One region of the Pseudomonas sp. S3_A03 genome, then DNA from elsewhere that is predicted to be linked to it. Evidence: predicted binding sites of a transcription regulator. Region 1 holds the regulator's gene; the other holds the start of a gene.

Evidence for each region. The regulator LexA, encoded in region 1, represses DNA repair genes until DNA is damaged. The targets are predictions, from matches to a motif close to CTGTNTNNNNANACAG.
Region 2: recN (DNA repair protein RecN) is a predicted target of LexA. The motif match lies at 14,011-14,026, and genes of this name have one in related genera.

The regions. Positions count from the first base shown of each region.
Region 1 covers NZ_CP162753.1:5,669,827-5,685,418, reverse strand. The annotation lists partial or broken gene mfd (transcription-repair coupling factor) at 1-246, shown strand, start outside; gene AB4O25_RS26220 (CsiV family protein) at 258-824, shown strand; gene AB4O25_RS26215 (DEAD/DEAH box helicase) at 834-3,530, shown strand; gene nagZ (beta-N-acetylhexosaminidase) at 3,549-4,559, opposite strand; gene AB4O25_RS26205 (TetR/AcrR family transcriptional regulator) at 4,705-5,412, opposite strand; gene lexA (transcriptional repressor LexA) at 5,676-6,284, shown strand; gene sulA (SOS-induced cell division inhibitor SulA) at 6,295-6,768, shown strand; gene AB4O25_RS26190 (hypothetical protein) at 6,828-7,061, opposite strand; gene AB4O25_RS26185 (DUF6586 family protein) at 7,180-7,701, opposite strand; gene topA (type I DNA topoisomerase) at 7,942-10,563, opposite strand; gene AB4O25_RS26175 (DUF1653 domain-containing protein) at 10,678-10,914, opposite strand; gene fadA (acetyl-CoA C-acyltransferase FadA) at 11,012-12,187, opposite strand; gene fadB (fatty acid oxidation complex subunit alpha FadB) at 12,217-14,364, opposite strand; gene AB4O25_RS26160 (hypothetical protein) at 14,861-15,298, opposite strand; gene AB4O25_RS26155 (universal stress protein) at 15,405-15,592, shown strand, end outside.
Region 2 covers NZ_CP162753.1:3,164,266-3,179,857, forward strand. The annotation lists gene folP (dihydropteroate synthase) at 1-134, opposite strand, end outside; gene ftsH (ATP-dependent zinc metalloprotease FtsH) at 143-2,053, opposite strand; gene rlmE (23S rRNA (uridine(2552)-2'-O)-methyltransferase RlmE) at 2,254-2,904, opposite strand; gene yhbY (ribosome assembly RNA-binding protein YhbY) at 3,010-3,318, shown strand; gene AB4O25_RS14455 (hypothetical protein) at 3,328-3,732, opposite strand; gene greA (transcription elongation factor GreA) at 3,761-4,237, opposite strand; gene carB (carbamoyl-phosphate synthase large subunit) at 4,234-7,455, opposite strand; gene carA (glutamine-hydrolyzing carbamoyl-phosphate synthase small subunit) at 7,561-8,697, opposite strand; gene dapB (4-hydroxy-tetrahydrodipicolinate reductase) at 8,957-9,763, opposite strand; gene dnaJ (molecular chaperone DnaJ) at 9,774-10,898, opposite strand; gene dnaK (molecular chaperone DnaK) at 11,216-13,132, opposite strand; gene grpE (nucleotide exchange factor GrpE) at 13,235-13,795, opposite strand; gene recN (DNA repair protein RecN) at 14,051-15,592, shown strand, end outside.

The DNA of each region.
Region 1 (15,592 bases):
AAACTGCAGGCCGAGCAGTTGGGAATAAAGAAAGTCGACGCCGGGCCTCAGGGCGGGCGTATCGAGTTCGAAGCGCAGACGCCGGTAGATCCCTTGGTGCTGATCAAGTTGATCCAGGGCCAGCCCAACCGCTACAAGTTCGAAGGGGCTACGCTGTTCAAATTCATGGTGCCGATGGAACGTGCCGAAGAACGCTTCAATACCCTGGAGGCGTTGTTTGAGCGCCTCATTCCGAAATCTGTTTGAAGGACGCCCCAATGCGCTTGTTCCGCATGCTGAGCTTGTTGTTGGTAGTCGTGGCGCCTTCGGCCTTCGCCGACAGCCCGTACCTGGTAGAAATGATTTTGGTACGCCAGAACGCGGAGCCCGTGATCAACAGCCGCGCCGCGCCGGAAAACTGGGATGCCGGCGCCGTGCGCCTGGGCGATAAAATGAGCCCGCCGCGCCTGAACAACATCGTCGACAAGCTCAATGCCGATAGCAGCTACACCGTGCTGGCGCATAAAACCTGGGAGCAGAACCTGGGCGAGCAGCCGGTGAAAATCGCGATCACCGACGGTCAGGAGCAGTTCGGCCAGTTTCCCATTGAGGGCACATTGAGCCTGCAACTGGGCCGCTTCACCGATATCGATGCGCAGTTCTGGGTCAACCAGTTCGACAGCAACGCCAGCGTGATCGCCAGCGAACACCTGAGCCAGACCGACGTGCGCACCAAGAACAATCAGCTCAATTACCTGGATGGCGGCCACCTGGCGCTGCTGATCAAGATTACCTCGCTGACCGCCAAGCCACCCAGCGCACCACCGCCCGACATCCAGGACTGATCCAGCGCCATGCCCCTGACGTCGTCGTTGACCAAGCCCCTGGCCCCTTCGTGGGCCAATCGCTTCAAAGAGCAAAGCCTGGAGCGCGGGCGGCGGTATGCCTTGGAGAACCGCGTGCGCATCGTCGAATCCGGCGACAGCACCATCATCGCCAATTGCGAAGGCTCGGGCGGCAACGTTTATCGGCAGACCATTTCACTGCGCGAGTCAGCCAAGGGCACGTTGATCCTGGTGGACAGCCGCTGTACCTGCCCGGTGCACACCAACTGCAAACACATCGCGGCCGTGCTGCTCAAAGTCCAGGAAACCCTGGCCTACCCGGCAGCGGCCCAGGATGCCGAGTTGTTGCAAAAACTCCAGGCCGTGCTGGATAACCGCGTGGTGCTGCCGCAAGTGGTGATGGACGATGTGCTACCGATCCCGCGCCTGTGGCTGGCCAGTGTCGAATTCAGTGCGTTTGAGCCGCGCAACGGCAAGATGCAGCGCTATATCCAGCACCGCGCGGCGCTGTCGTTCAACTATTTGGGCAACTATGTCAGCGGGCAGAAGAACGCCGACATTATTGTGCGCCAGGAAACCCAGAGCCTGCGCATCAAGCGGCATCCCGAGCTGGAGCAGCGCTATCGCGAGCAACTGCGCCTGCTGGGCTTCAAAATCGCCACGCGCCAAAGCAAGGCCTTGCCTGAAAGCGCCGGCGAGCTGTTCGAGATGGTCAATGACAGCGCCTGGCTGAACTTCACCCTCAATGCATCGCCCACCTTGCGCAGCGCGGGGTGGGAGTTGCAGATCGATGAGGATTTCGGCTTCGACCTGAGCCCGGTCGATGACTGGTACGCCACCGTCGATGAAGGGCCCGAGCGTGACTGGTTCGACCTGGAGCTGGGGATCATCGTCAACGGTGAACGCCTGAGCCTGCTACCGATCCTGCTGAACCTGATGCGCTCCCACATCGAGATCCTCAACCCGGAAAAAGTCGCGCGCCGCCGCGATGACGAACTGATCCTGGTGAACATTCCCGGCTTGCCCAACGGCGGCCACGGCCCCCTGCAAGTGGCACTGCCCTACGGCCGCCTGAAACCGGTGCTGGCCACATTGGGCGAGTTCTACCTGCAAGAGCCCGGCACCACCACCCTGCGCCTGGCCAAGGCCGATGCGATTCGCTTGAACCCTCTGCAAGACCTGCCCCTGCAGTGGGAGGGTGGCGAGAAGATCCGCCACTTCGCCCAGCGCCTGCGGGATATCAAAGACTTCACGTGTGTGGCGCCCGAAGGCTTGAATGCGACGCTGCGCCCCTATCAGCTGGAAGGCTTGAGCTGGATGCAGTCGCTGCGCCAGCTCGACGTCGGTGGCATTCTCGCGGATGACATGGGCCTGGGCAAAACCCTGCAGACCTTGGCACATATGCTGAGCGAAAAGATCGCCGGGCGCCTGGATCGGCCGTGCATGGTGGTCATGCCCACGAGCCTGATCCCCAATTGGCTCGATGAGGCGGCGCACTTCACTCCACAATTGAAAGTGCTGGCGCTGTACGGTGCCGGGCGCAAGAAGCATTTCGACAACCTGCAGGATTACGACCTGCTGCTGACCACCTATGCGCTGCTGCCCAAGGACATCGAACGGCTGGCCGCCCTGCCCTTGCATGTGCTGATTCTCGATGAAGCCCAGTACATCAAGAACCCCTCCAGCAAGGCCGCCCAGGCCGCAAGCGAGCTGAACGCGCGGCAACGCCTGTGCCTGAGTGGCACGCCACTGGAAAACCACTTGGGTGAGCTGTGGTCGCTGTTCCACTTCCTGTTGCCGGGCTGGCTGGGCGACGTAAAAAGCTTCAACCGCGATTACCGCGTGCCCATCGAAAAACGCGGCAGCGAGGTGCGATTGCAGCACCTCAATGGTCGGATCAAGCCGTTCCTGCTGCGGCGTACCAAGGAACAGGTGGCCACGGAATTGCCGCCCAAGACCGAGATCATCCACTGGGTGGACCTCAACGAAGCGCAGCGCGACGTGTACGAAACCATGCGCCTGGCCATGGACAAAAAAGTCCGCGACGAGATCACCCGCAAGGGCGTGGCGCGCAGCCAGATCATCATTCTTGAGGCGCTGCTCAAGCTGCGCCAGGTGTGTTGCGATTTGCGCCTGATCAACGACGCTACCCTGCCCGCCCGTGGCAGCACCTCGGGCAAACTCGACAGCCTGCTGGAAATGCTTGAGGAGCTGTTTGCCGAAGGCCGGCGCATCCTGTTGTTTTCCCAGTTCACCTCGATGCTGAGCCTGATCGAAGCAGAACTGAAAAAACGCGGGATTGCCTACGCCCTGCTGACCGGCCAGACCCGTGATCGACGCACACCGGTGAAGGATTTCCAAAGCGGCAAGCTGCAGATTTTTCTGATCAGCCTGAAGGCAGGCGGTGTCGGCCTGAACCTGACCGAAGCCGATACCGTGATCCACTACGACCCTTGGTGGAACCCGGCCACGGAAAACCAGGCCACCGACCGTGCGTATCGCATCGGGCAAGAGAAGCCGGTATTTGTCTACAAGATGATTGCCCGCGGCACGGTGGAGGAGAAAATCCAGCACCTGCAGAAAGAAAAATCCGACTTGGCAGCGGGCGTGCTGGATGGACGTACCACCGGGGACTGGCAGTTGGGCAACGAAGATATCGAAGCGCTGTTTGCGCCGTTGCCCACTAAACAAGAGAAGCGCGGTTAGAGTGCGCCGGATGCCCAATCATTCGATGAGTTGGGCGGCCCTCAGAGCAGTCAGCGCCGCCAACCAACGCGGATCCTGCTTGTAGTCCGGTGAAGCGATCCCCTGGCCGCGCATGCGCGCGATCCGTGCCGACGGCTTGACATTCATGCGCTGCGCTGCGGTGAGTGCCAGCTCGGCAGCCGCGCGATCATTGCACACCAACCCCATGTCGCAACCGGCGGTCAGCGCCGCTTCTATGCGACTGGCTGCGTCACCAACCACATGGGCACCGGCCATGGACAGATCATCGCTGAAAATCACCCCGTCAAATTGCAGCTCGCCACGCAGAATCTCCTGCAGCCAGCGGCGCGAAAAGCCGGCGGGCTGGGCGTCGACCTGCGGGTAGATCACATGCGCCGGCATCACCGCCGCCAGTTGCTTGCTCAAACGTGCGAAAGGTATCAGGTCATTCGCGCGAATCTGTTCCAGGCTGCGTTCGTCATTGGGAATGGCGACGTGGGAATCGGCCTCAGCCCAACCGTGGCCTGGGAAATGCTTGCCGGTAGCGGCCATACCCGCGCTGTTCATGCCACGAATAAACGCCCCGGCAAGCACGGCGGCGCGCTCGGGATCGCCCTCGAAAGAACGCGTGCCCACCACGGCGCTGCGCTGGTAGTCCAGGTCCAGCACCGGGGCGAAGCTCAGGTCCAGGCCGACGGCCAGCACTTCGGTGGCCATGACCCAGCCGCACTGTTCGGCCAGGTACTCAGCGTTGGGGTTGTCCGCCAACGCGCGCATGGCCGGCAGACGCACAAAGCCCTGGCGCAGGCGCTGTACCCGACCGCCCTCTTGGTCGACAGCCAGCAGCAGGTCCGGGCGCACCGCGCGAACCGCCGCACTCAGCTCCCGCACTTGGCGCGGGTGTTCGATATTGCGCGCAAAAATGATCACGCCACCCACTTCCGGCTGGCGCAACAGGTGGCGATCCTCGGCCGTCAGCCAGGTACCGGCAACGTCGACCATCAAAGAACCTTGCAGGGCAGCAGTCATAAACCTTCCTTAAATAACGCGCACAACCCGTTGCCCTCAAGCGGCGCAATAAGCACAGCGAGGTACAACGGGTTGCGAGTAAATAGCTGAAATCGGCATGGCGGCTAGCTTAGCGGATGCAAGCGGCCGCGCACACCCGGAGCGGTCAAACCTTGGCGGGAACCGGCACGGTTTTGCTGCGTGGGCGCAACTGTGCGGCGGCCATGGTCGGGTCGGTCACACCGGTTTCGGCGCGCATGCCGGCGGCGAGGAACGGCACCATCAGGCGCATCACCTGCTCGATGGACGTGTTGACGCCAAAATCGGTCTCGGCAATCGCGCGCAACGCCTTGATCCCGGACATGCTGAACGCGGCCGCACCGAGCATGAAGTGCACGCGCCAGAACAATTCGATCGGCGGAATACGCGGCGCGGCGTCGTTGACCAGCAGCATATAGCGACGGAACACCTTGCCGTACATGTCTTCCAAATAACGACGCAAGTGACCCTGGCTCTGGCTGAACGCCAAGCCCAACAAACGCATGAAGATCGACAGGTCATTGCCGCTGCGAGGCTGAACCACCAAGGCCTGCTCGACGAGGATTTCCAGCAGTTCTTCCAGGCTGGGCTTGTTGTCGGCCTTGGCTTGGCGGCGCTCCAGTTCGCGGTCGAGACTGGCGCAGAACGGGCCCAAAAAGCGCGAGAACACCGCCTGGATCAGGGCCTTTTTCGAGCCGAAATGGTAGTTCACTGCGGCAAGGTTGACCCCGGCCTTGCTGGTGATAAGCCGCAATGAAGTTTCGGCAAATCCTTTTTCCGCGAACAATTGCTCGGCAGCATCGAGAATGCGTTCAACGGTTTCCGACTGGGCCATGGCTACTCCGCCTGACAAACACTTGTTTGAAACATACGTTTCAGGGTGTGTCTTGTCAAGCCTGCAGGTTCGTTTTGCGGCCGGGCAGTCATCTATTTGAGCGCTATTTAATCACATCCTTTCAGGTCTGTAGGCAGCGCTATCTCAACGGCGTAGGACGGCGGACCAATGACCGTCCAGCGGAGTCATGTAAAAGGATGATTGCCAAGCGCCGTTCACTGTATATAATCCCAGTCACTGTATAAAAAGACAGAGCGATCAACATGCTAAAACTGACGCCACGCCAAGCTGAGATTCTGGCTTTTATCAAGCGCTGCCTCGATGACAACGGTTATCCGCCGACACGAGCCGAGATTGCGCTGGAACTGGGGTTCAAGTCCCCCAATGCCGCCGAAGAACACCTCAAGGCCCTCGCTCGCAAAGGTGCGATCGAAATGACCCCCGGTGCCTCGCGAGGTATTCGCATCCCTGGTTTCGAAGCCAAGACCGACGAATCGACACTGCCGATCATTGGCCGCGTCGCCGCCGGTGCGCCGATCCTGGCGCAGCAGCACGTCGAGGAATCCTGCAACATCAACCCGACCTTCTTCCACCCGCGCGCCGACTATCTGTTGCGGGTACATGGCATGAGCATGAAGGACGTGGGTATCTTCGATGGCGACCTGCTGGCCGTTCACACCACCCGCGAGGCCCGCAATGGCCAGATCGTCGTCGCGCGTATCGGTGATGAAGTCACGGTCAAACGCTTCAAGCGTGAAGGCAGCAAGGTCTGGCTGCTGGCCGAGAACCCTGAATTCGCCCCGATTGAAGTGAATCTGAAAGACCAGGACCTGGTGATCGAAGGCCTGAGCGTCGGCGTTATTCGCCGCTAAAGGAGGCATCATGCAGCTCGTGCACACCCCACAACACACGCAACTGTCGCTGTTCGAAGCCTTTATGGCCCAACCCCTTGTGCCTACTCTCAAGGAAACAGTCGAGGCGCCCTGGAGCGCCGAACCTGAGGCGTTCAGTGAACTGTCGTTGCGCGGCGCTGCCGGAAGCTGCCTGAGCCTGCTGGCACCGATACTGCGTGAGTTGAGCGAAGAGCAGGATGCCCGCTGGCTAACGTTGATCGCCCCGCCCGCCAGCCTCACCCAGGCCTGGCTGCGGGATGCCGGCCTGAACCGCGAGCGCATCCTGCTACTGCAACCACGCGGTACGCAAAGCGCCCAGCAGTTGACTTGTGAAGCGCTGCGCCTGGGGCGTAGCCACACGGTGGTGAGCTGGTTGAACCCGTTGAACGCGACGGCCAAACAGCAGTTGATCAGTGCTGCACGCACAGGGGATGCGCAGAGTTTGAATATTCGATTGGGATAAAATCACAGGCTTGGCCTGTAGTGATCGGGCTCGCCACTAAAGCCCGTTCACCACGAGACTCAGTGAAGAATCCGCGGTCCGTCGTCTTTTTCCGGTTCGCCTTCCGCCAACCGACCGGCCATCTGCACACCCACGCTCAACATGGCTTTTGCCACTTCCACGTGCTGGCCTTGCAGAAACACTTTGGCGTCTTCGGAAAAATCCAGAGTAACCAGAGAACCTTCGTCCTCGGCCCGGCGCAGTTCGATTCGACCGTCAGGCAGTTCAACAATTTCCAGAAAGGACGTCGGCATAAAAGTCTGTTCTCCACGAAAGGCCGGGATTATATCAGTCATACACCCAGCCTCGCTGAGGATCTGAACAGGTTTCTTTACAGCTTGATGAACGGTGCTTTTTGAGTCCGAGCCGCTATTAGCACTCGTTAAGACCTTCACGAAAGCGCAGTGCCATCTTCTTCAGCTCTTGCCGCCAACCTTCCAGCTCCGCCCGACTCAGTGGCTGGGGCTCCTCCTCGTCCAAGGCTACCGCTACGATCAGCGGTTGAGTGACGTCACCCTTAGGCACATGGGGAACACGCGGCGGCTGGAACATATCAGCATGGGCCTTGAGCAAACGCGCCACCCAGCTGTCGGGGCTCTGAGCCATCTCTACCAGCTCGGCCAATTCGGGGATGGCCATGGACTCCAACACTTCATGGTTCATGATCATTTCCGCACGAGGCGAACCGGCCTGGGGCAAACGGTAGAACCCTGCGATCTCATGGCACAGCCCGAGCAAGGCGCCGTACAAGTGGAACAACGCCGCCTCGCGCCCTGCCTGGACCAGCGCGATAGCATTCATCTCCTTGCCTTCCTCCGCACGGCCAAGGGCCTCCAGAGACAAACCCGCGAAGTAAATTTTCTGATTGGTACGGGTATAGAGTTCGTTGGCCATACGGCAATCTCCACAACGAATGAGGCAGGATGCTGGCTGAACAGTGTCACGGATCAGCCGAGCCCACTGCAAGTGCCATGAACGGCCGCTTACGTGAGAAGAAACTTCACTTACAGAACCACGCAGATGCAAAAGGGGCTTGCTCCCGATAGCGGTATACCAGTCGACGTGTATATAGACTGATGCACCGCTATCGGGAGCAAGCCCCTCCCACACTCAAGCGTCGGCGTCTCCGGCGGATCAAGCGCCCTGGCGCTTGTCCTCGACTTTCCACTTGCCACCGTCGTAGAACGCTTTCCAGCCGGTAGGCTTACCGTCCACTTCGGTCTGCACGTACTGCTCCTTGGTTTTACGGCTGTAGCGGATCACGGCTGGACGACCATCCGGATCCTTCTTCGGCGCTTCACACAGGAAGTGGTACTTCGGATCGATCTCATCCTTGTGCGGCACGATCTCCAACACCAGCGGTGCACGGGTCTCGCGGTTTTTCGGGAACTGGCTGGCAGCCAGGAACAACCCCGAGGCACCGTCACGCAGGATGTAGGTGTCGTTGACCTTCTCGCACTTGAGTTCAGGCATCTTCACCGGGTCCATCTTCGGCGGCGCTGCGTCACCGCTTTTGAGCAGTTTGCGGGTGTTCTTGCAGGTCGGGTTGGTGCAGCCGAAGAACTTGCCGAAACGGCCGGTCTTGAGCTGCATCTCGCTGCCGCACTTGTCGCATTCCAGGCTCGGACCTTCGTAGCCCTTGATGCGATAAGTGCCCTCTTCAATCTCGTAGCCGTTGCAATCCGGGTTGTTACCGCAGATATGCAACTTGTGCTTCTCGTCGAGCAGGTAGGCATCCATCGCCGTGCTGCAGATCGGGCAACGGTGCTTGCCACGCAATACCAGCGACTCGGATTCACCTTCGTCATCGGCAGCGATTTCATCACCCGGCACCAGGTTGACCGTGGCCTTGCAGCGCTCTTTTGGCGGCAGGCTGTAGCCCGAGCAACCGAGGAACACACCGGTGGATGCGGTACGAATCTGCATCGGGCGGCCGCAGGTCTGGCACGGGATGTCGGTCATCACCGGCTGGTTGGCACGCATGCCGCTGTCAGGGCTTTCGGCCACTTCGAGTTTCTTTTTGAAGTCGCCGTAGAACTCGTCCAGCACGTTTTTCCAGTCACGCTCGCCCTGGGCCACGTCATCGAGGTTCTCTTCCATGCCGGCGGTGAAGCCGTAGTCCATCAGGTTGGAGAAACTCTCGGACAGACGCTCGGTGACGATGTCACCCATCTTTTCCGAATAGAACCGACGGTTGTGCAGCGCCACGTAGCCACGGTCCTGGATGGTGGAAATGATGGCCGCGTAGGTCGAAGGACGACCGATACCGCGTTTTTCCATTTCCTTGACCAGGCTGGCTTCCGAGTAACGCGCCGGCGGCTTGGTGAAGTGCTGCGACGGATCGAGCTTGATCAGCTTCAACGTGTCGCCCTGGGCCATGTCCGGTAGCACATCGTCATCGCCCGGTTTGGCGATTTGCGGCATCACACGGGTATAGCCGTCGAACTTGAGGATACGGCCCTTGGCACGCAGCTCGAAGTCGCCGGCGCCCACGCTCACGGTGGTGGACAGGTATTGCGCCGGCAGCATCTGGCAAGCCAGGAACTGGCGCCAGATCAGCTCATAGAGGCGCTCAGCATCACGCTCCATGCCGCTCAGCTTGGCCGGCGTGGTGTTGGCGTCGGAAGGACGAATCGCTTCGTGAGCCTCCTGGGCGCCTTCCTTGCTGCTGTAGACGTTTGGCTTCTCCGGCAGGTACTTCTTGCCGAATTCGCTTTCAATATAGGTGCGCGCCATCGCCACCGCGTCTTGCGACAGGTTGGTGGAGTCGGTACGCATGTACGTGATGTAGCCGGCTTCGTACAGACGCTGGGCCATCATCATGGTTTTCTTCACACCGAAGCCCAGGCGGTTACTCGCGGCCTGTTGCAGGGTGGAGGTGATGAACGGCGCCGACGGCTTGCTGCTGGTCGGTTTGTCTTCACGCTTGACGATGCTGTAACTGGATGCCTTGAGCTTTTCCAGCGCGGCCATGGCCTGGGCTTCGTTCAGCGGCTTGAAGGCCTCGCCTTTCTCGCGGGCCACTTCAAAGCGCACGTTGGCGCCCTTGGCGGTGCCGAGGTCAGCGTGGACTTCCCAGTACTCTTCGGGGTTGAACGCACGAATCTCACGTTCGCGCTCCACCACCAGCTTGACTGCTACCGATTGCACACGACCGGCGGACAGGCCACGAGCGATCTTGGCCCACAGCAGCGGCGAGACCATGTAGCCCACGACGCGGTCGAGAAAACGTCGCGCCTGCTGGGCGTTGACGCGGTCGATATCCAACTCGCCCGGCTTGGAGAAGGCTTCCTGGATGGCTTTTTTGGTGATTTCGTTAAACACCACGCGTTTATAGCGGCTGTCATCCCCGCCGATGGCTTCGCGCAGGTGCCAGGCAATGGCTTCCCCTTCGCGGTCCAAGTCCGTTGCGAGATAGATGGTGTCGGCATCTTTGGCGAGCCGGCGCAGCTCTTCGATGACCTTTTCCTTGCCCGGAAGGATTTCGTACTTGGCCTTCCAGCCATGATCCGGGTCCACACCCATGCGCGAGACCAGTTGCTTGCGCGCTTTCTCTTTTGGCGTGAGTACCGGACCTTCACCCGCAGCCGCCTTGCCGCGCTTGGCGGCAGGCTCCTTGCTGGCGCTAGCCGAACCGCTGGTGGGCAGGTCTCGGATATGGCCGATACTCGACTTCACCACGTACTCGTTGCCCAAGTACTTGTTGATGGTCTTGGCCTTAGCCGGGGATTCCACAATGACCAGCGATTTGCCCATGGATCGGAAAATTCCTGAATTCGAGAAGTGAAAGGCAGTTGGCGCCTGACGCGGCAACGCTATATATAGTGGCAACCGGGTGAGGTCAAGCGCAGCATTCTGCGCGACCTGCCGTTATTGCCCTGAAAAAACACTGGGTTCGGCCTGGACCAAAGCAAAGCGCGGGACCTGCTCGCCGTCAACTTCGACGGACTCCAGGAACATGCTCAAGGGGCGCACCCAAAAGCCGTAATCACCATACAGAGCTTGGTAGAACACCACTTCCTCTTCGGTTTCGGAGTGCCGCGCCACACTGAAAACACGGTACTGCGGCCCCTTATAATGTTGGTAGAGCCCTGGTTCGACTTTCATGCTCCGGCCCTCTTACAAAATTTGTTTAAAAAAAAATACAAAACTGCCCAAAAACAAAAACCGGGGCACTGGGCCCCGGCTTCCGTCAACCCAACGCTCAGACGCGTTCGAAGACGGTGGAAATGCCTTGGCCGAGGCCAATGCACATGGTAGCTACCCCGAGGTTGCCGCCATTCTGCTTCATCACATTGAGCAAAGTGCCAGAAATCCGCGCACCGGAGCAACCGAATGGGTGGCCCAGGGCGATCGCACCGCCGTGCAGGTTAACCTTCTCGTTCATCTTGTCGAGTACTTTCAAATCTTTCAGCACCGGCAGGGCCTGTGCGGCGAAAGCTTCGTTGAGCTCGAAGAAGTCGATATCGGAGATGGAAAGGCCCGCACGCTTCAAGGCTTTTTGCGTGGCCGGTACAGGACCATAACCCATGATCGCAGGGTCCACCCCCGCCACCGCCATCGAGCGGATCACCGCCAGCGGCTGTATACCCAGGTCCTGGGCACGCTGCGCCGACATCACGATCATGCACGAAGCGCCGTCGGTGATTTGCGACGAAGTACCGGCAGTCACGGTGCCGCCCTTTGGATTGAAGGCAGGTTTAAGTGCCGCCAGGCTTTCCAGGGTGGTGTCCGGACGAATGGTTTCGTCATAGTCAAACAGTTTCAGGAAACCGTTTTCGTCGTAGCCGTTCATCGGGATGATTTCATCCTTGAACTTGCCTTCCACGGTGGCCTTGTGGGCGAGCTGGTGAGAGCGCACGCCGAACGCGTCCTGGGCTTCGCGGGTAATGCCATGCATTTTGCCGAGCATTTCCGCGGTCAGGCCCATCATGCCCGAGGCTTTTGCCGCGTACAGCGACATGTGCGGGTTAGGGTCGACGCCGTGCATCATGCTGACGTGGCCCATGTGCTCCACGCCGCCGACCACGAACACATCACCATTGCCGGTCATGATCGCCTGGGCGGCAGTGTGCAACGCGCTCATCGACGAACCGCACAGGCGGCTCACGGTCTGACCCGCCGCAGTGTGCGGGATCTGAGTCATCAAGGAAGCCATGCGCGCAATGTTCCAGCCCTGCTCCAGGGTCTGGTTGACGCAACCCCAGATCACGTCCTCGACTTCATTCGGGTCGACCTTGACGTTGCGTTCCAGCAGTTTGCTGATCAAGTGCGCCGACATGTCTTCGGCACGGGTGTTGCGGTGCATGCCGCCCTTGGAGCGGCCCATCGGTGTGCGACCGAAGTCGACAATCACCACGTCTCTTGGATTCAAGCTCATAAATATTCTCGCTCTAGTCGTTTGGGCGCTTAACCGAAGAAGCTCTGGCCGTTCTTGGCCATTTCACGCAGCTTCGCGGTCGGGTGGTACAGCGGGCCCAAATCAGCGTATTGATCAGCCAGGGCAACGAATTCAGCCACACCGATCGAGTCGATGTAACGCAGCGCACCGCCACGGAATGGAGGGAAACCAATACCGTACACCAGGCCCATATCGGCTTCGGCGGCGGTCTCGACGATACCGTCTTCCAGGCAACGCACGGTTTCCAGGCACAGCGCGATCATCATCCAGTTGATGATGTCCTCGTCGGACACCTCACGCTGCTCATAGATAACCGGCGCCAGTACTTCGTGCACCGACGGGTCAGCAACTTTCTTCTGCTTGCCCTTCTTGTCGGCCTCGTAGGCGTAGAACCCCTTGCCGTTCTTCTGGCCCAGGCGCTTGGCGTCGTAAAGTGCGTCGACAGCCGAGCGACGGTCGTCCTTCATGCGGTCCGGGAAACCTTCAGCCATCACGTCACGACCGTGATGACCGGTGTCGATGCCGACCACGTCCATCAGGTACGCCGGGCCCATTGGCCAGCCGAATTTTTCCATGACCTTGTCGATACGCACAAAGTCCACGCCGGCACTGACCAGCTTGGCGAAACCGCCGAAGTACGGGAACAGTACGCGGTTGACCAGAAAGCCCGGGCAGTCGTTGACCACGATCGGGTTCTTGCCCATTTTCTTGGCGTAGGCAACGGTAGTGGCAACGGCCAGCTCGCTGGACTTCTCGCCACGGATCACTTCCACCAGCGGCATCATGTGCACCGGGTTGAAGAAGTGCATGCCGACGAAGTTTTCCGGACGCTTGAGAGCCTTGGCCAGCAGCGAGATGGAAATGGTCGAGGTGTTGGAGGCCAGGATGGTGTCGTCTTTGACCTGGGCTTCCACTTCAGCCAGCACGGCCTGCTTGACCTTCGGGTTCTCGACAACCGCTTCGACCACCAGGTCGACATGACCGAAATCGCCGTAGGACAGCGTAGGACGAATACCGTTAAGCACTTCGGCCATTTTCGCAGCAGTCATGCGACCTTTATCAACGCGGCCCACCAGCAGTTTGGCGGCTTCCGCCAGGCCCTGCTCGATGCCGTGCTCGTTGATGTCCTTCATCAGGATCGGCGTGCCTTTGGACGCCGACTGATAGGCGATACCGCCGCCCATGATCCCGGCGCCGAGCACGGCGGCCTGTTTCACGTCTTTGGCGATTTCGTCGTAGGCCTTGGCTTTTTTCTTCAGTTCCTGATCGTTCAGGAACAGGCCGATCAGGCTTTGGGCAGCCGAGGTTTTCGCCAGTTTGACGAAGCCTGCCGCTTCTACTTCCAGGGCTTTGTCGCGACCGAAGTTCGCGGCTTTCTGGATGGTCTTGATCGCTTCAACCGGCGCCGGGTAGTTCGGGCCGGCCTGGCCAGCCACGAAACCTTTGGCGGTCTCGAACGACATCATTTGTTCGATGGCGTTGAGCTTGAGTTTTTCCAGCTTCGGCTGACGCTTGGCCTTATAGTCAAATTCGCCGCTGATGGCGCCCTTGATCAGGTTAAGCGCGGCTTCGGCCAGTTTGTCCGGGGCAACCACAGCGTCGACGGCACCGACTTTCAGCGCGTCTTCCGCTTTGTTTTCCTTGCCGGCGGCAATCCACTCGATCGCGTTGTCCGCGCCAATCAGGCGTGGCAGGCGCACGGTGCCGCCAAAACCTGGGTAGATGCCCAGCTTGACTTCAGGCAGGCCGATTTTGGCAGTGGCCGCCATGACGCGAAAATCCGCCGCCAGGCACATTTCGAGGCCGCCGCCCAGTGCGATGCCATTGATGGCGGCAACGGTCGGCACATTGAGGTCTTCGAAATCGCTGAAAATCTTGTTGGCTTCGAGGTTGCCAGCCACCAGCTCGGCATCGGGCAGCTTGAAGTTGTCGACGAATTCGGTGATGTCAGCGCCGACGATGAACACGTCCTTGCCGCTGGAAACGATCACACCCTTGACCGAAGCATCTGCTTTGATGGCGTCTACGGCCTGACGCAGTTCGTTCAGGGTTAGACGATTGAATTTGTTGACGGACTCACCCTTGAGGTCGAATTTCAATTCGACGATGCCACTTTCAAGAGCCTTAACCGTGATGGCTTTACCTTCGTAAATCATCAACTGATCTCCACGATATGGAAGCTGAACAGTACACATTGGACGCTGGCCTCTGGTTTGACACTGACAGTTGCATCAATGCTCACGCCAATCCGCCAGGCACACCCGCCAATGCGATAGTCGGGATTCTGTATGAACGGTCTGACAGACAAACGCTCAATTCATACGCCCGTTTGATTTGGGTACGCCACCTTCATCCAATTCAGGGCAATTGTCAATCGCCCGAAAGGCTAGGAAAAAGGCGACTTTCCAGTCATTTTCAGAACCTCGCCCCAGGCGCGCGCCTCGCCAATATCTAACTATTCACGAAATCAATAATTCAAAAATTTTACGAAAGACTGTACAGAACGCGATATGCCGCTAGGCTTGCGGCAACCGTACCGCGCGCGGACCAACATCCGACGCGCCAAACCCTGATTTACCGGCCTGCCTGGCCAACTCCAGCCCGATGATGATGTCGGGCTTTTTATTGCCTGCTTATTTTAACCAAGTGCTATCAAGCCAATGCCTTGAGCAGTGCATCGATGGCCAGCAAGTCACTTGCCTCACCCTTCTCGCCCCAATACAGGGCGATCATTTGTTTGTCGGCGTCGACTTTGTAGACGTTGGTCGGCAACGTCGCAAAATGCGGCAACAACCTTTCATCCACACACACTTCGCGCCACTGATTGACCCACACACCTGGCTCCAACTGCCAATAACTCCAGATCGCCGGCGTACCGCCGCGCCGTGGCCGGCAGTACTGCGCGCACGGGCTTGGCGGCTCATGCTTGAGCCAGTGGGGCCACTCCTGAGGCGCCAGTTGCATGGCCAGGCCAATGCGGCGCGCCTCCATGCGCAAGGCCATGCGCCCGCTCTGATGGCGCGAAGGGCGCAGCCATGCCAGAGGGCTCAAAACCACGACAAGGATTGACACCACTATCCAGACCGTCATATGTGTACTCCCGATTTTTCTGATGAGCGGATTTGACCTGACGCAAGCCGATCCGCTTGAAAGCAGCCATACTGAATTTATTGCAGTCCCCCTGGAGGAACGCCTCATGCCCTACGAACATATTCTGGTCGCTGTCGACCTGACCGAAGAGTGCGATCCAGTGATCAAGCGCGCACAGGAATCTGCATTGGCCAATGGCGCCATACTGTCGCTGGTGCATATCGTCGAGCCCATGGCCATGGCCTTTGGCGGTGACGTGCCGATGGACCTTTCCCAGTTGCAGCAACAACAATT
Region 2 (15,592 bases), 2.5 Mb from region 1:
TCCAACTGGCTGAAGCGGCCACCATCGGAAAAGGAATCGGGGGTGACATTGAGAATGCCCATGACATGCGTATGGGCCAAATCAAGAACCCGGTTGCCGCAAGGCAACCGGGTGGAGGACAACACAGAAGTCATTTCAAACCTTAGTGATCAGCTGCAGGGCCGCCGATAGGGGTTTCAGGCCGCTCATTCTGAACGACTGGCGGGGTGCCAGAAGTGCCCGAACCGCCTTCCCAATCGCGAGGCTCACGAGGCTCGCGACCCGCCATGATGTCATCGATCTGATCGGCATCTATGGTTTCGTACTTCATCAGCGCATCAGCCATTGCGTCCAGCTTGTCGCGGTTATCGGTCAGGATCTGCTTGGCCGTGCCATAGCACTGGTCAATGATGCTGCGCACTTCGGAGTCGATCAGCTTGGCTGTTTCACCGGAGAAGCTGGCACTCTGACCGCCACCGCCACGCCCCAAGAACACTTCACCTTCTTCCTCGGCATACATCAGAGGGCCCAGCTTTTCCGACAAGCCCCATTTCGTCACCATATTTCGTGCAATCTGACTGGCCCGCATGATGTCGTTGGAAGCGCCGGTGGTTACGCCGTCGAAACCCAAGGTCATCTCTTCAGCGATACGACCGCCATACAAAGAACAGATTTGGCTGATCAGCGCACGCTTGGAGAGGCTGTAACGATCTTCTTCCGGCAGAAACATGGTGACACCCAGCGCCCGACCACGAGGAATGATCGACACTTTGTAGACCGGATCGTGCTCAGGCACTACGCGACCGACAATGGCATGACCCGCCTCATGATAAGCAGTGTTCTGCTTCTCTTTTTCAGACATGACCATGGATTTACGCTCAGCGCCCATCATGATCTTGTCTTTAGCCAGCTCGAACTCCTTCATCTCAACGATGCGCTTGCCGGTACGGGCAGCAAACAGCGACGCTTCGTTCACCAGGTTGGCCAGGTCAGCACCAGAGAAGCCTGGCGTACCCCGCGCAATCACCGCTGGGGCTACGTCATCACCCATTGGCACTTTGCGCATGTGCACTTTCAAAATCTGCTCACGCCCACGAATATCTGGCAAGCCCACCACGACCTGCCGGTCGAAACGGCCTGGACGCAGCAACGCCGGGTCCAGTACGTCTGGTCGGTTGGTTGCGGCAATAACGATGATGCCGTCATTCATTTCGAAGCCATCCATCTCGACCAGCAACTGGTTGAGAGTCTGCTCACGCTCATCATGACCGCCACCCATGCCGGCGCCACGATGGCGACCTACGGCATCGATTTCGTCGATAAAAATGATGCAGGGAGCATGCTTCTTGGCCTGCTCGAACATATCGCGAACACGGCTGGCGCCCACACCGACAAACATTTCTACGAAGTCAGAACCGGAAATAGTGAAGAACGGCACCTTGGCCTCGCCGGCAATCGCCTTGGCCAGCAAGGTTTTACCGGTACCCGGAGGTCCAACCATCAGTACGCCACGGGGAATACGACCGCCCAGACGCTGGAACTTGCCTGGATCGCGCAGGAACTCGACCAGTTCGCCGACTTCCTCCTTGGCTTCGTCGCAACCGGCAACGTCCGCCAGGGTAGTCTTTACCTGATCTTCGGAGAGCAGGCGCGCCTTACTCTTGCCAAAGCTCATCGGCCCGCCCTTGCCTCCAGCACCGCCTTGCATCTGGCGCATGAAGAACATGAACACAGCAATAATCACCAGGATAGGAAAGCTGGCTACAAGCAGTTGAGTCCAGATGCTCTGCTGCTCAGGCTGCTTGCCCTCGACAACCACGTGGTTATCCACCAGGTCGCCGATCAAGCCATTGTCTGGGATATTCGGGCGAATGGTCTTGAAGCCATCGCCATCGTTGCGCTTGCCGGTGATAACCGCGCCATCGACCGTCACGCGCTCTACCTTGCCATCCTTGACTTGCTGGATGAAGTCGGAATAGTTGAGGGTCTGTGGCTCGTTAGGGCTGGAGAAGTTGTTCATCACCGTCACAAGGACAGCCGCGATGATCAACCACAGGATCAGATTCTTTGCCATATCGTTCAATTAACTACCCTCTGAAGCAAGCTCCGCTACTGGCGCGTGCTTCGCATGATATTCACCGGCCTAACTTACTACATTACCTACAACTCTGGCAGGCGCCGTCTGTAACCCTTTGTGAAACTTTGACTACACAATATTCGTAAAGCTTCGTGACGAAAGCGATGTAAAAAAACCTATCGACTCCCTTCAAACCTTCAAAGACGCTCATCACTGGCGGCACCTTCGATGCCGCGGTACCCCCGCGCCAACAGGTATTGCTCGCGCGAGCGGTCTCGGGAAGAGTCCGGCTTACGCATCTGAACCTTGTCGAACAGCTTGCGGATGTTCTTGTGATATTCGTCGAAGCCTTCCCCTTGGAAGACCTTGACCAGGAAATCCCCACCCGGACGCAATACCCGCCCGGCCAGGTCCAGCGCCAGCTCGCAAAGGAACATGGCTCGCGGCATATCAACAGCCGGTAATCCACTCATATTGGGGGCCATGTCGGAAATCACAAGGTCAACCTGTGAATTTCCCACAGCCTCCAGGATCTCGGCCAGAACGGCATCCTGGGTAAAATCGCCGTGCACGAAGGTCACATCGGGGATGCTGTCCATCTCCAGGATATCGGAAGCGATCAACCGACCTTGCCCACCAATCAGACGACTGGCCACCTGGGACCAGCCACCCGGCGCAGCGCCCAGGTCTATCACGCTCATGCCGGGGCGAAACAATTTGTCCTTGTCCTGCAGCTCCAGCAGCTTGTAGCTGGCCCGGGAACGGTAACCATCCTTTTGCGCCTTTTTGACGTAAGGATCGTTGAAATGCTCTTGTAGCCACTTAAGGCTGGTTTTGGAACGGGCCACGGGCCACCTCGAAAATAAAACGGGTCGTGATTAACTGGGCGGTCCCGGACTCGCTCGGGTAAACTGGCCGCCGCTTTTTACAAGATCAGACGCAGGGGTCAGATTATGCCGCTCACTCAAGAGCAGAAGAAACAGTACAAATCCATTGGCCACCATCTGAAACCAGTTCTGATTGTGGCAGACAACGGTTTGACTGAAGGTGTGTTAGCCGAATTTGAACGCGCACTCAATGATCATGAACTGATCAAGATCAAGGTCAATATCCTTGATCGCGAAGCGCGCCTGGCCGCCGTTGCAGAACTGTGCAAGGTGGGCAAGGCAGACTTGGTTCAAGTCATCGGCAAGATGGCGCTGCTGTATCGCAAGAATTTCAGCGCCAATAAGCAATTGTCGAACGTCCATCGCTTCAAGTGATGAAAAGGGTCAAGGGCGTGCTTCGCGCGCCCCGCCACTCCACCCCGGTGCAGGCTGCATAATCAGCACCAAGCCAGAGAACCCTAGCACAAGATAGCTGAATAACTGCCAGCGCAACGCTTCCGGCAGCCACACATGCAATACGCAAAACAATGCGCATGCATACAGCGCCATCAACAGCAGTTGGCCGCGAATATCCCGCCATAAACTCCCCAAGCCTTCAGCCTTGACCAGCACCAATGCCTGGATCGTCACGCACGCCGCCGAAAAACCCACCAGCAACCCGCTCAGCAATCCATCGATTTCATCGATGAGCAGCGGAGCCAGGCCTATCAGACCCAGCGCCGGCAATACACCGATGTGCAACAGCCAAAGGCCGCCCACCCACAACATCTGGACAAGCTGCCAAAGCATGGCGCCCGCACGAAGCGGGCGCCGCCTTTCAGATGTGACGAACTTCAACGATCTCGTACTCGATCACGCCGCCAGGCGTCTTGACGGCCACCACATCACCCTCTTCCTTGGCAATCAAGGCGCGGGCCAGCGGTGAACCCACAGAGATCTTGCCGAGCTTGAAGTCAGCTTCATCCTCTCCAACGATGTGGCAGACAACGCTTTCGTCAGTCTCAACGTTGGCGATTTCCACGGTAGTACCGAAAATCACCTTGCCGGTGCGAGGAATGGTCGTCACATCAATCACCACCGAATTTTGCAGGCGGCCTTCGATGTCACGGATCCGCGCCTCGACCATACCTTGCTGCTCGCGAGCAGCGTGGTATTCGGCGTTTTCCTTTAAGTCACCCAGCTCGCGGGCCGTACCGATGTCCTGGCTCAGCTTTGGACGTACGACCTTGGTCAGATGGGCGTGCTCCTCTTCCAGCGCCTTGAAGCCCTGGACTGTCATTGGGTATTTGGTCATGCCTTCAATCCTGCGTGTAGATCCTGCAAGCGACGCACGGTCTTTTCCGGACCGAACTTGAGCGCTTCGCAGATAGCTTCGCCAGCAGCAATGGTGGTGGTGCAGTAAATCTTGTGCTGCAGGGCGTTACGACGAATGGAGTAGGAGTCCGCGATCGACTGGCGACCTTCGGTGGTGTTGATGATCAGGGTGACTTCGTCATTCTTGATCATGTCGACCACATGCGGACGGCCTTCCGTTACCTTGTTCACGCGACGCACTTTCAGACCGGCAGCTTCGATCAGCTTGGCGGTCCCGGCAGTGGCGACGACTTCGAAGCCCAAGTTGATCAGATCACGCGCCACACCTGCAACCAGTGGCTTGTCGTCATCACGCACGCTGATGAACGCGGTACCGCCGGTCGGCAGCACTTCGCTTGCGCCCATCTGAGCCTTGGCGAACGCCTCGCCAAAGGTATCGCCCACGCCCATCACTTCACCGGTGGACTTCATCTCTGGGCCCAGGATCGGGTCCACGCCAGGGAATTTGGCGAATGGGAACACCGCCTCTTTCACGCTGTAGAAGTTCGGGATGATTTCCTTGGTGAAGCCGATTTCCTTCAAGGTCTTACCAGCCATCACGCGGGCAGCGATCATGGCCAGGGACACACCGATGCACTTGGAAACGAACGGCACGGTACGCGAAGCGCGCGGGTTGACTTCGATGACGTAGATGTCTTCGCCTTGCAGCGCCAACTGTACGTTCATCAGGCCGACCACGCCCAACTCCAGCGCCATCTTCTTGACCTGTTCACGCATCTCGTCCTGGATATGCAGCGGCAGCGAGTAAGGTGGCAGCGAGCACGCGGAGTCACCGGAGTGAACACCGGCCTGCTCGATGTGCTGCATGATCGCGCCGATCACCACGTCGGTACCGTCGCAGACCGCATCTACGTCCATTTCGATAGCACAGTTGAGGAAGTGATCCAGCAGCACCGGGCTGTCGTTGGATACTTTCACCGCATCACGCAGGTAACGCTTGAGCTCTTCTTCCTCGTAGACGATTTCCATCGCACGACCGCCCAGTACGTAGGACGGGCGCACCACCAACGGGTAGCCGATCTTGCTGGCTGCACGGATGGCTTCGTCTTCGCTGCGCACGGTGGCGTTCGGCGGCTGACGCAGGTTCAGGCGCTCAACCATCTGCTGGAAGCGCTCACGGTCTTCGGCACGGTCGATTGCATCCGGGCTGGTACCGATGATCGGCACGCCGGCGGCCTCAAGGGCACGCGCCAGTTTCAGCGGTGTCTGGCCGCCATACTGGACGATCACGCCTTTAGGCTTCTCGACGCGACAGATTTCCAGCACGTCTTCCAGCGTTACCGGCTCGAAATACAAACGGTCGGACGTGTCGTAGTCAGTTGAAACAGTTTCCGGGTTGCAGTTGACCATGATGGTCTCGTACCCGTCTTCGCGCAGCGCAAGCGCGGCGTGTACGCAGCAATAGTCGAACTCGATGCCCTGGCCGATACGGTTCGGACCGCCGCCCAGGATAATGATCTTGTCGCGGCCCGACGGTGCGGCTTCGCACTCTTCCTCGTAGGTGGAGTAAAGGTACGCAGTGTCGGTGGCAAATTCGGCGGCGCAGGTGTCAACGCGCTTGTAGACCGGAAAGATATCCAGCTTATGGCGATGCGTGCGCAGGTTTTTCTCGGTCACACCCAGCAATTTGGCCAGGCGCTGGTCGGAGAAGCCTTTGCGCTTGAGGCGGAACATCAGGTCGCGGTCGATAGACGACAGACCTAGGGTCTTGACCTTCTCTTCTTCCTTGATCAGATCTTCGATCTGCACCAGGAACCAAGGGTCAATCATGTTCATGCCAAAGATATCTTCGACGGTCATGCCCGCACGGAAGGCGTCAGCCACGTACCAGATACGCTCGGCACCCGGCACGGTCAGCTCGCGCTTGAGCACGCTCATGCTCTCCGGGTTGCTCAGGTCAAGCTTCTCGTCCAGACCGCAAACGCCCACTTCCAGGCCACGCAGGGCTTTCTGCAGGGATTCCTGGAAAGTGCGGCCGATGGCCATGACTTCACCCACAGACTTCATCTGGGTGGTCAGGCGCGCGTCAGCCTTGGCGAATTTCTCGAAGGCAAAGCGCGGCAGCTTGGTCACAACGTAGTCGATGGACGGCTCGAAAGAGGCCGGCGTAGCGCCGCCCGTGATTTCGTTTTGCAGCTCGTCCAGGGTATAGCCGATAGCCAGCTTGGCAGCGATACGCGCAATCGGGAAGCCAGTAGCTTTCGAGGCAAGCGCCGAAGAACGCGATACACGCGGGTTCATCTCGATCACGACCATGCGGCCGGTATCCGGGCAGATGCCAAACTGAACGTTGGAACCACCGGTTTCAACGCCGATCTCACGCAATACCGCCAGCGAGGCGTTACGCATGATCTGGTATTCCTTGTCCGTCAGGGTCTGCGCCGGAGCAACGGTGATCGAATCGCCGGTGTGCACACCCATCGGGTCGAAGTTTTCGATGGAGCAGACGATGATGCAGTTGTCCTTTTTGTCGCGGACAACCTCCATCTCATACTCTTTCCAGCCGATCAGGGACTCGTCGATCAGCAGCTCTTTGGTCGGCGACAGATCCAGACCACGGGCGCAGATTTCTTCGAACTCTTCACGGTTGTAAGCAATGCCACCGCCGGTGCCGCCCATGGTGAAGGACGGACGGATAATGCACGGGAAGCCCAGTTTTTCGAGAACCGCGTTGGCCTCTTCCATGCTGTGGGCGATTCCGGAACGCGGGCAGTCAAGGCCGATGGACTTCATGGCTTTGTCGAAACGCGAGCGGTCTTCAGCTTTGTCGATGGTATCGGCGTTGGCGCCGATCATCTCTACGCCAAACTTCTCCAGGACGCCTTCGCGCTCCAGGTCCAGGGCGCAGTTCAGGGCAGTCTGGCCACCCATGGTTGGCAACAACGCGTCCGGGCGCTCTTTTTCGATGATCTTGGCAACGGTCTGCCATTTGATCGGTTCGATGTAGGTGGCGTCGGCCATGTCCGGGTCGGTCATGATGGTGGCCGGGTTGGAGTTCACCAGGATGACGCGGTAGCCCTCTTCGCGCAGGGCTTTACAGGCCTGGGCGCCGGAGTAGTCGAATTCGCAGGCCTGGCCGATCACAATCGGGCCAGCGCCGAGAATCAGGATGCTTTTTATGTCTGTACGTTTTGGCATGGGTTTGTCACTCAAATCCGCAGGTCAGTCGGCAAGCCGTCTTGAACAATCTTTGAAGAGCCAGCGGGGGCCACCGAGGTTCGGGGCCGCCCGCAGGCCGCTCACTCAGCGTCGCTTGGCCATCTCATTGATGAAACGGTCGAACAGCGGCGCGACGTCGTTCGGGCCCGGGCTGGCTTCAGGGTGGCCCTGGAAGCTGAACGCGCTCTTGTCGGTGCGCTCGATGCCTTGCAGGGAGCCGTCGAACAGCGACTTGTGAATGGCGCGGACGTTGCCCGGCAAAGTCGCCTCATCCACCGCAAAACCGTGGTTCTGGCTGGTGATCATTACAACGCCGGTGTCCAGGTCTTGCACGGGATGGTTGGCACCATGATGGCCGTGACCCATTTTCAGGGTTTTGGCGCCGGAGGCCAGGGCCAGCAACTGGTGGCCGAGGCAGATACCGAATACCGGAATCTCGGTATCCAGCACTTCCTTGATTGCCTGGATGGCATAGTCGCAAGGTTCCGGGTCACCCGGCCCGTTGGACAGGAACACACCGTCCGGCTGCAGGGCCAGTACGTCGCTGGCAGGCGTTTGCGCCGGCACCACGGTAACGCGACAGCCACGCTCGACCAGCATGCGCAGGATGTTGTACTTCACACCGTAGTCATAAGCGACAACGTGGTAAGGCAGGTCCGCGGACTCGATGGTCGCGTGGCTGTCAGTCTTCAGATCCCAGACGGTGGAGCGCCACTCGTACTGTTCCTTGGTGCTGACGACTTTCGCCAGGTCCATGCCTTTCAGGCCAGGGAAGCCTTGCGCCGCGGCAATCGCCGCCTCTTCGGAAATATCGTCGCCGACCATGATGCAGCCGTTCTGCGAGCCTTTTTCACGCAGGATGCGCGTGAGGCGGCGCGTATCGATACCGGCAATCGCCACAACGTTGTTGGCTTTCAGGTAGTCCGACAGCGACATCGTGTTACGCCAGTTGCTTGCAACCAGCGGCAAGTCACGGATCACCAGGCCGGCCGACCAGACACGATCAGACTCGACGTCTTCCGGCGTAGTACCGGTGTTGCCGATGTGCGGATAGGTCAGGGTAACAATCTGTTGGGCGTAGGAAGGATCGGTAAGGATTTCCTGATAGCCGGTCATGGCGGTGTTAAACACCACCTCTCCAACGGTCTGACCGTCGGCTCCAATGGCTTCGCCGCGAAAAATGCTGCCATCAGCAAGGGCGAGTATGGCTGGCTTAGTCAAGAAGACCTCCCGTAAATAAAGCCTGAAAGGGCGATCGCAGGTTGTAAAAAAGCGGAGTGACGTATGGACACGTCACCCCGCTTCTTCACTGAATTATTCTGCGCGCTTTTAGTGGACACACTAAAGCTGTAGCTTACAGAAAAAGGGTTTTTTGGTCCACCGCTAAAGAGCCTTAAAGGCAGGAGAATGCGACAGGGCGTCGCTTAGCGGGTAAAAACGGGGCCTCAGGATAATCCCGAGGCCCTGTTTTAGCTACTGATTAGTGCAAATCCAGCACATCGCGCATGTCGTACAGGCCAGGTTCGCGACCTTCCAACCAGAGCGCCGCACGCACCGCGCCCTTGGCAAATGTCATGCGGCTGGAGGCCTTATGAGTGATTTCCAGCCGCTCGCCTTCTGTGGCGAACAGCACGGTATGGTCACCCACCACATCACCACCGCGAACAGTTGCAAAACCAATGGTGTCACGCGCACGTGCGCCGGTATGACCTTCACGACCGTACACCGCCACCTTCGACAGGTCGCGACCCAGCGCATCGGCAATCGCTTCTCCCATACGCAGCGCAGTCCCGGACGGGGCATCGATCTTGTGACGGTGATGAGTTTCGATGATCTCGATATCCGCTTCATCCCCAAGCACACGAGCCGCCATATCCAGCAACTTGAGCGACAGGTTCACGCCGACACTGAAGTTGGCGGCGAAGACGACAGGGATATCCTTGCCCGCCTCCACCAGCAATTGCTTTTGCTCAGCCGTCAAGCCGGTGGTACCAATGACCATGGCCTTGCCTGCCTTGCGGCAGAATGCAAGATTTTTGAGCATGACGTCGGGCAAGGTGAAATCGATCAGTACGTCGAACTCCTCAACCACCTGCTCAAGACTGCCGGACATCGACACCCCGATACGACCCAACGAGGCCAACTCACCGGCGTCCGCACCGATCAACGTGCTGCCAGGGCGAACAATGGCCGCTGTCAGCCCCGAGGCCGGCGAGCGCTGCTGCACCGCCTCGACCAATGTTTTGCCCATGCGCCCGGCGGCACCCATTACGGCTATACGTCGCATACTCACTTCCTTACAGGTCGCCGAAGAAGCGCTTCACGCCTTCGAAGAAGCCAGTGGTTTTCGGCGAATGGGTGTCGTCGCCTTCCAGCGAACTGCGAAACTCCTCAAGCAGCTCGCGTTGACGGCGATTCAGATTGACCGGTGTCTCCACCGCCACCCGACACATCAGGTCGCCAGCACCGCCGCCACGCACCGGGGCAACGCCCTTGCCGCGAATACGGAACTGCTTGCCGGTCTGCGTCCCCTCAGGGATCTTGAGCTTCACGCGACCATCAAGAGTCGGGATCTCCAGCTCGCCACCCAAGGCCGCATCGACAAAGCTGATTGGCACTTCACAGAACAGGTGCTTGCCGTCGCGCTGGAAGATCGAATGCTCGCGCACATTGATCACCACGTACAGGTCGCCCGTTGGGCCACCCTGAGCACCCGCCTCGCCTTCGCCCGACAGACGAATACGATCCCCGGTATCCACGCCGGCCGGCACTTTCACCGACAACGTCTTGTACTCTTCGACACGACCTTCGCCGTGGCAGGAGTCGCACGGATCGGAAATGATTTTGCCCTGGCCATGGCAGCGCGGGCAGGTCTGCTGCACCGAGAAGAAGCCCTGCTGCATCCGCACCTGGCCAATACCGCCACAGGTCGGACACGTAATCGGCGCGGAGCCTTTTTTGGCACCCGAACCGTCGCACGGCTTGCAGTTCACCAGCGTCGGCACACGGATATTGACGCTGGTACCGCGCACGGCTTCTTCCAGGTTCAGCTCAAGGGTGTAGCGCAAGTCGCTGCCACGCTGGGCGCCACCACGCTGGCCACCCCGACCACCACCGAAGAAGTCGCTGAATACATCGCCAAAAATATCGGAGAAATTCTGACCACCAAAACCGGCACCGCCGCCGCCCATGCTTGGATCGACACCAGCATGGCCATACTGGTCGTAGGCCGCACGTTTGTTGGGATCAGACAGGCATTCGTAGGCCTCGTTGGCCTCCTTGAACATTTCTTCGGATTCTTTGCTATCCGGATTACGGTCTGGGTGATGCTTCATCGCCAGGCGACGGTAAGCCTTTTTCAGGTCCGCCTCGCTGGAGCCACGCTCCACACCCAATACTTCGTAATAGTCACGCTTTGCCATAAGTCTTTGCACTCTTAAGGACGTTCAGCCAGACCCTCCTGAGCCTCGCCAAACTCGTTGAGCCCCAATACAGGCCCGGACCCAACTCACGTCAATTCAACGATCCTGGACATTACTGCTTTTAGCCAGGGACCCGGCCAAAAAAGCGGTATTTATTGCTCGGAAAGCAGGAGCATTCCCGATCACACCGCCAGCATCCGAACGTTGTCGCATGCTGTAAAAATTCGCATACCCCAGACACACCAACGCGGGAGCAAGCTCCCGCGCGGCGACATCCTACCAGTCACCGCTGGACAGCGGTCAACCGGGCGACCAACTTACTTGTGGTCTTTGACTTCTTCAAACTCAGCATCGACAACGTCATCATGCTTGGCTTCAGGCTCTGCTTGCTGCGCAGCACCTTCAGCCGGCTGGCCTTGCTCGGCGTACATCTTTTGGGCAACCGGCGCGGAGACTTTCGACAACTCCTCGACCTTGGCTTCGATGGCGGCCTTGTCGTCGCCCTTGATGGCAGCTTCCAGGGCAACCACGGCAGCTTCAATCGCGGTCTTCTCTTCAGCGGTCACTTTGTCGCCAGCATCCGCAACCATTTTGCGCGTCGAGTGAACAAGCGCATCACCCTGGTTACGCGCACCGGCCAGCTCTGCGAACTTGGCATCCGCTTCGGCGTTGGCTTCAGCATCACGAATCATCTGTTGAATTTCTTCATCAGACAGACCGGAGTTGGCCTTGATGGTGATCTTCTGCTCTTTGCCGGTCGCCTTGTCTTTCGCGCCGACGTGCAGGATGCCGTTGGCATCGATGTCGAAGGTCACTTCGATTTGCGGCACGCCACGTGGAGCCGGTGGAATCTCGGCCAAGTCGAACTTGCCCAGGGACTTGTTCTGCGCAGCCTGCTTACGCTCACCTTGCAGCACGTGGATGGTCACAGCGCCCTGGTTGTCATCAGCCGTCGAGAACACCTGGGATTTCTTGGTAGGAATCGTGGTGTTTTTCTCGATCAGCGCAGTCATCACGCCGCCCATGGTTTCGATACCCAGGGTCAGCGGGCTGACGTCCAGCAGCAGCACGTCTTTCACGTCACCGGCCAATACCGCGCCCTGGATGGCAGCACCCATGGCAACTGCTTCGTCCGGGTTCACATCTTTACGCGCTTCTTTACCGAAGAACTCGGTGACTTTCTGCTGCACCAGCGGCATACGAGTCTGACCACCAACGAGGATGACGTCATTGATGGAGCCAACGTCGATACCGGCGTCTTTCAGTGCGATACGGCAAGGCTCGATGGTGCGCTGCACCAAGTCTTCAACGAGCGCTTCCAGCTTGGCGCGGGAAATTTTCACGTTCAAGTGCTTAGGACCCGTGGCGTCTGCAGTGATGTACGGCAGGTTCACGTCGGTCGACTGAGCGGAAGACAGTTCGATCTTGGCTTTCTCGGCAGCTTCTTTCAGGCGCTGCATCGCCAGCGGGTCGCCCTTGAGGTTCATGCCGCTTTCTTTCTTGAATTCGTCAACGAGGTAGTCGATCAGACGAATGTCAAAGTCCTCGCCACCCAGGAAGGTGTCACCGTTGGTGGCCAACACTTCGAACTGGTGCTCGCCGTCCACTTCAGCGATCTCGATCACGGAAACGTCGAAGGTACCGCCACCCAGGTCATAAACGATCACGGTGTGATCGCCCTTGGCCTTGTCCATGCCGTAGGCCAGAGCAGCCGCGGTAGGTTCGTTGATGATACGTTTTACGTCCAGGCCCGCGATGCGGCCGGCGTCTTTGGTCGCCTGGCGCTGGCTGTCGTTAAAATAGGCCGGAACGGTGATCACCGCCTCGGTGACGGCTTCGCCCAGATAGTCTTCGGCTGTCTTCTTCATCTTTTTCAAGACTTCAGCCGAGATCTGCGGTGCAGACATTTTGTTGCCGTTTACTTCAACCCAGGCGTCACCATTGTCAGCCTTGGCGATTTTGTACGGCACCATCTTGATGTCTTTTTGTACGACTTCTTCGTCGAACTTACGACCGATCAGACGCTTTACCGCGTACAGGGTGTTGTGCGGGTTGGTGACAGCCTGACGCTTGGCCGACTGACCAACGAGGATCTCGCCATCGTTGGCGTAAGCAATGATCGACGGCGTAGTACGCGCACCTTCGGCGTTTTCGATAACTTTGGCTTTGCCGTTTTCCATGACGGAGACGCAGGAGTTGGTGGTCCCCAGGTCGATACCGATGATTTTGCCCATGATTTACTCTCCCGAAACTTGAATTTGGTTGCCGCAGCAGTGGTGGCTAACTGCGGTAGCACTTAAACGCTTGACTTATAAATGGGGGCCTTGCGGCAGATTTCAAGCCTGCTCATCAATAGAAGGCGAAACGGGTGCAGGAGCCTTGCTCACCACTACCATCGCCGGGCGCAGCAAGCGGCCGTTGAGCAGATAACCCTTCTGGAACACTTTCAACACGCTGTTTGGCTCAAGGTCATGGCTTTCCTGCATGGCCATTGCCTGGTGATGTTCAGCATTGAATGGCTCGCCGCCTTGCGGATCGATGGCTTCCAACTGATAACGCTTCAGGGTGTCCTGGAACATTTTCAGCGTCAGCTCGATCCCTTCGCGCATCGGACGGATGTTTTCGTCGTCCGGGTTGGACAGCTCAAGACCACGCTCCAGGCTGTCGATGATCGGCAGCAAATCACTGGCAAATTTTTCCAGCGCGAACTTGTGCGCTTTTTCTACATCCTGCTCGGCACGGCGGCGGACGTTCTGCAGATCGGCGGCAACACGCAAAGACTGATCCTGCGCAGCGACCAACTGCTCTTCGAGCACTTGCACGCGAGTTGCCAGTTCATCACCGACGGCCGAATTGGCGTCTGGAGCTTGCGTATCCTGCGTCTGTTCGTCAGCCATAGTTTTCTCCTTTCAAAATCATGCACGAGCTCAACTCGCGCTTCTGTTCCGGTATATGGGGTCACAATTTCCAGGTTCAAGAGCGCGAACGTCAGCAAAAGTCTTTCCGGTGCCCAGGATCAATTCCTGCTCCTTACATTCCCCGTCGCGCTTAAAAAACGTTCACATCAAACGAATCGAGCTAAGCGCGAGGATTGTCAGCTCCAGACAAAACACTGTATAAATAACCAGACCTAACATCTGGGAGCGGCCGTCATGCTCGTGCACCTGTCTGTACATAACTACGCCATCGTTGAACATCTGGATCTCGAACTGGATCGCGGGATGAGCGTAATCACAGGCGAAACCGGCGCCGGCAAGTCGATCATGCTCGACGCCCTGGGCCTGACCCTGGGCGACCGCGCCGACAGTGGCGTAGTGCGCCCCGGTGCAGAAAAGGCCGACATCCTCGCCACCTTCGATCTATCAGACATTCCCGAAGCCGAAACCTGGCTGACCGAGCGCGACCTCAATAATGAAGGCCCCTGCATTCTGCGCCGGGTCATCACCGCCGAAGGGCGCTCCCGCGGCTACATCAACGGCACCCCCTGCCCTCTTGGCGATTTGAAAGCCCTGGGCGAGTTGTTGATCGACATCCACAGCCAGCACGAACACCAGTCACTGCTCAAAACCGATACCCATCGCCGGCTGCTCGATGAATACGCAGGCGCCACTGACCTTGCGCGCCAAGTCCAGTTGGCTGCCCAACGCTGGCGCCAAACGCGCCAAGAGCTGGAACGCCTCTCCAACTCGGGCGATGAACAACGTGCTCGGCATCAACTTCTCAGCTACCAGCTTGAAGAATTGGAAAGCCTGGGTCTTGGCGAGACGGAGCTGGAGCAACTGGAGCAGGAACACAAAAACCTGACCAATGCCGAAACCCTGCTGGGTATCTGCCGCCAGGTGGTGGAGCAATGCAGCGAAAGCGATTCTGGCAATGTGCTCAACGCACTTACCGCCAGCCTCAATCGGCTATCCAGCGTAAATAGCGCCTCGGGGTCGCTAAGCGAGGCGACCACGCTGCTGACCAGTGCGCAAATACAAGTCGAGGAGGCTGTGGGCGAACTGAATCGTTTTCTGGACCACTTCGATGCCGACCCGGCGCGCCTGCAAGAAATAGAAGAGCGCCTGGACACCATCTATACCCTGGCGCGCAAACATCGAATCCAGCCCACTGAAGTGGCAACGATGCAGCAAAAACTGCTCGATGAAATCGAGACGTTGAATGCCAATGACGAATCCATTGAGCGACTGGGCGAAGAGCTCACCTCTTTTGCCCGCCACTATCAAGAGAAAGCCCGGGAACTGAGCGACCTGCGCCAACAGGCCGCCACAAGCCTGGCCAGCGCCGTAGAGCAGGAAATTCAGCGCCTGGGCATGCCGGGTGGGCGCTTCACCATTGAGCTGCGCGCCAACGCCGGCCATGAGCTGCAGCCCCACGGACTGGAACAGGTAGAACTACTGGTCAGCGCCAACCCAGGCCAACCGCTCAAGGCACTGGCAAAAGTGGCGTCTGGTGGCGAGCTGTCGCGAATCAGCCTGGCGATCCAGGTGATTACCGCGCAAACCTCACGGGTACCGACATTGGTATTCGACGAAGTTGACGTCGGTATCGGCGGGCCGACTGCGGAAATTGTTGGCCAGCTGTTGCGCCGCCTGGGGGACCGGGGCCAGGTGCTTACGGTCACGCACCTGCCACAAGTGGCAGCCCAAGGGCACCAGCACTTGTTTGTGCACAAGGTAAGAGGCAGCGATGCG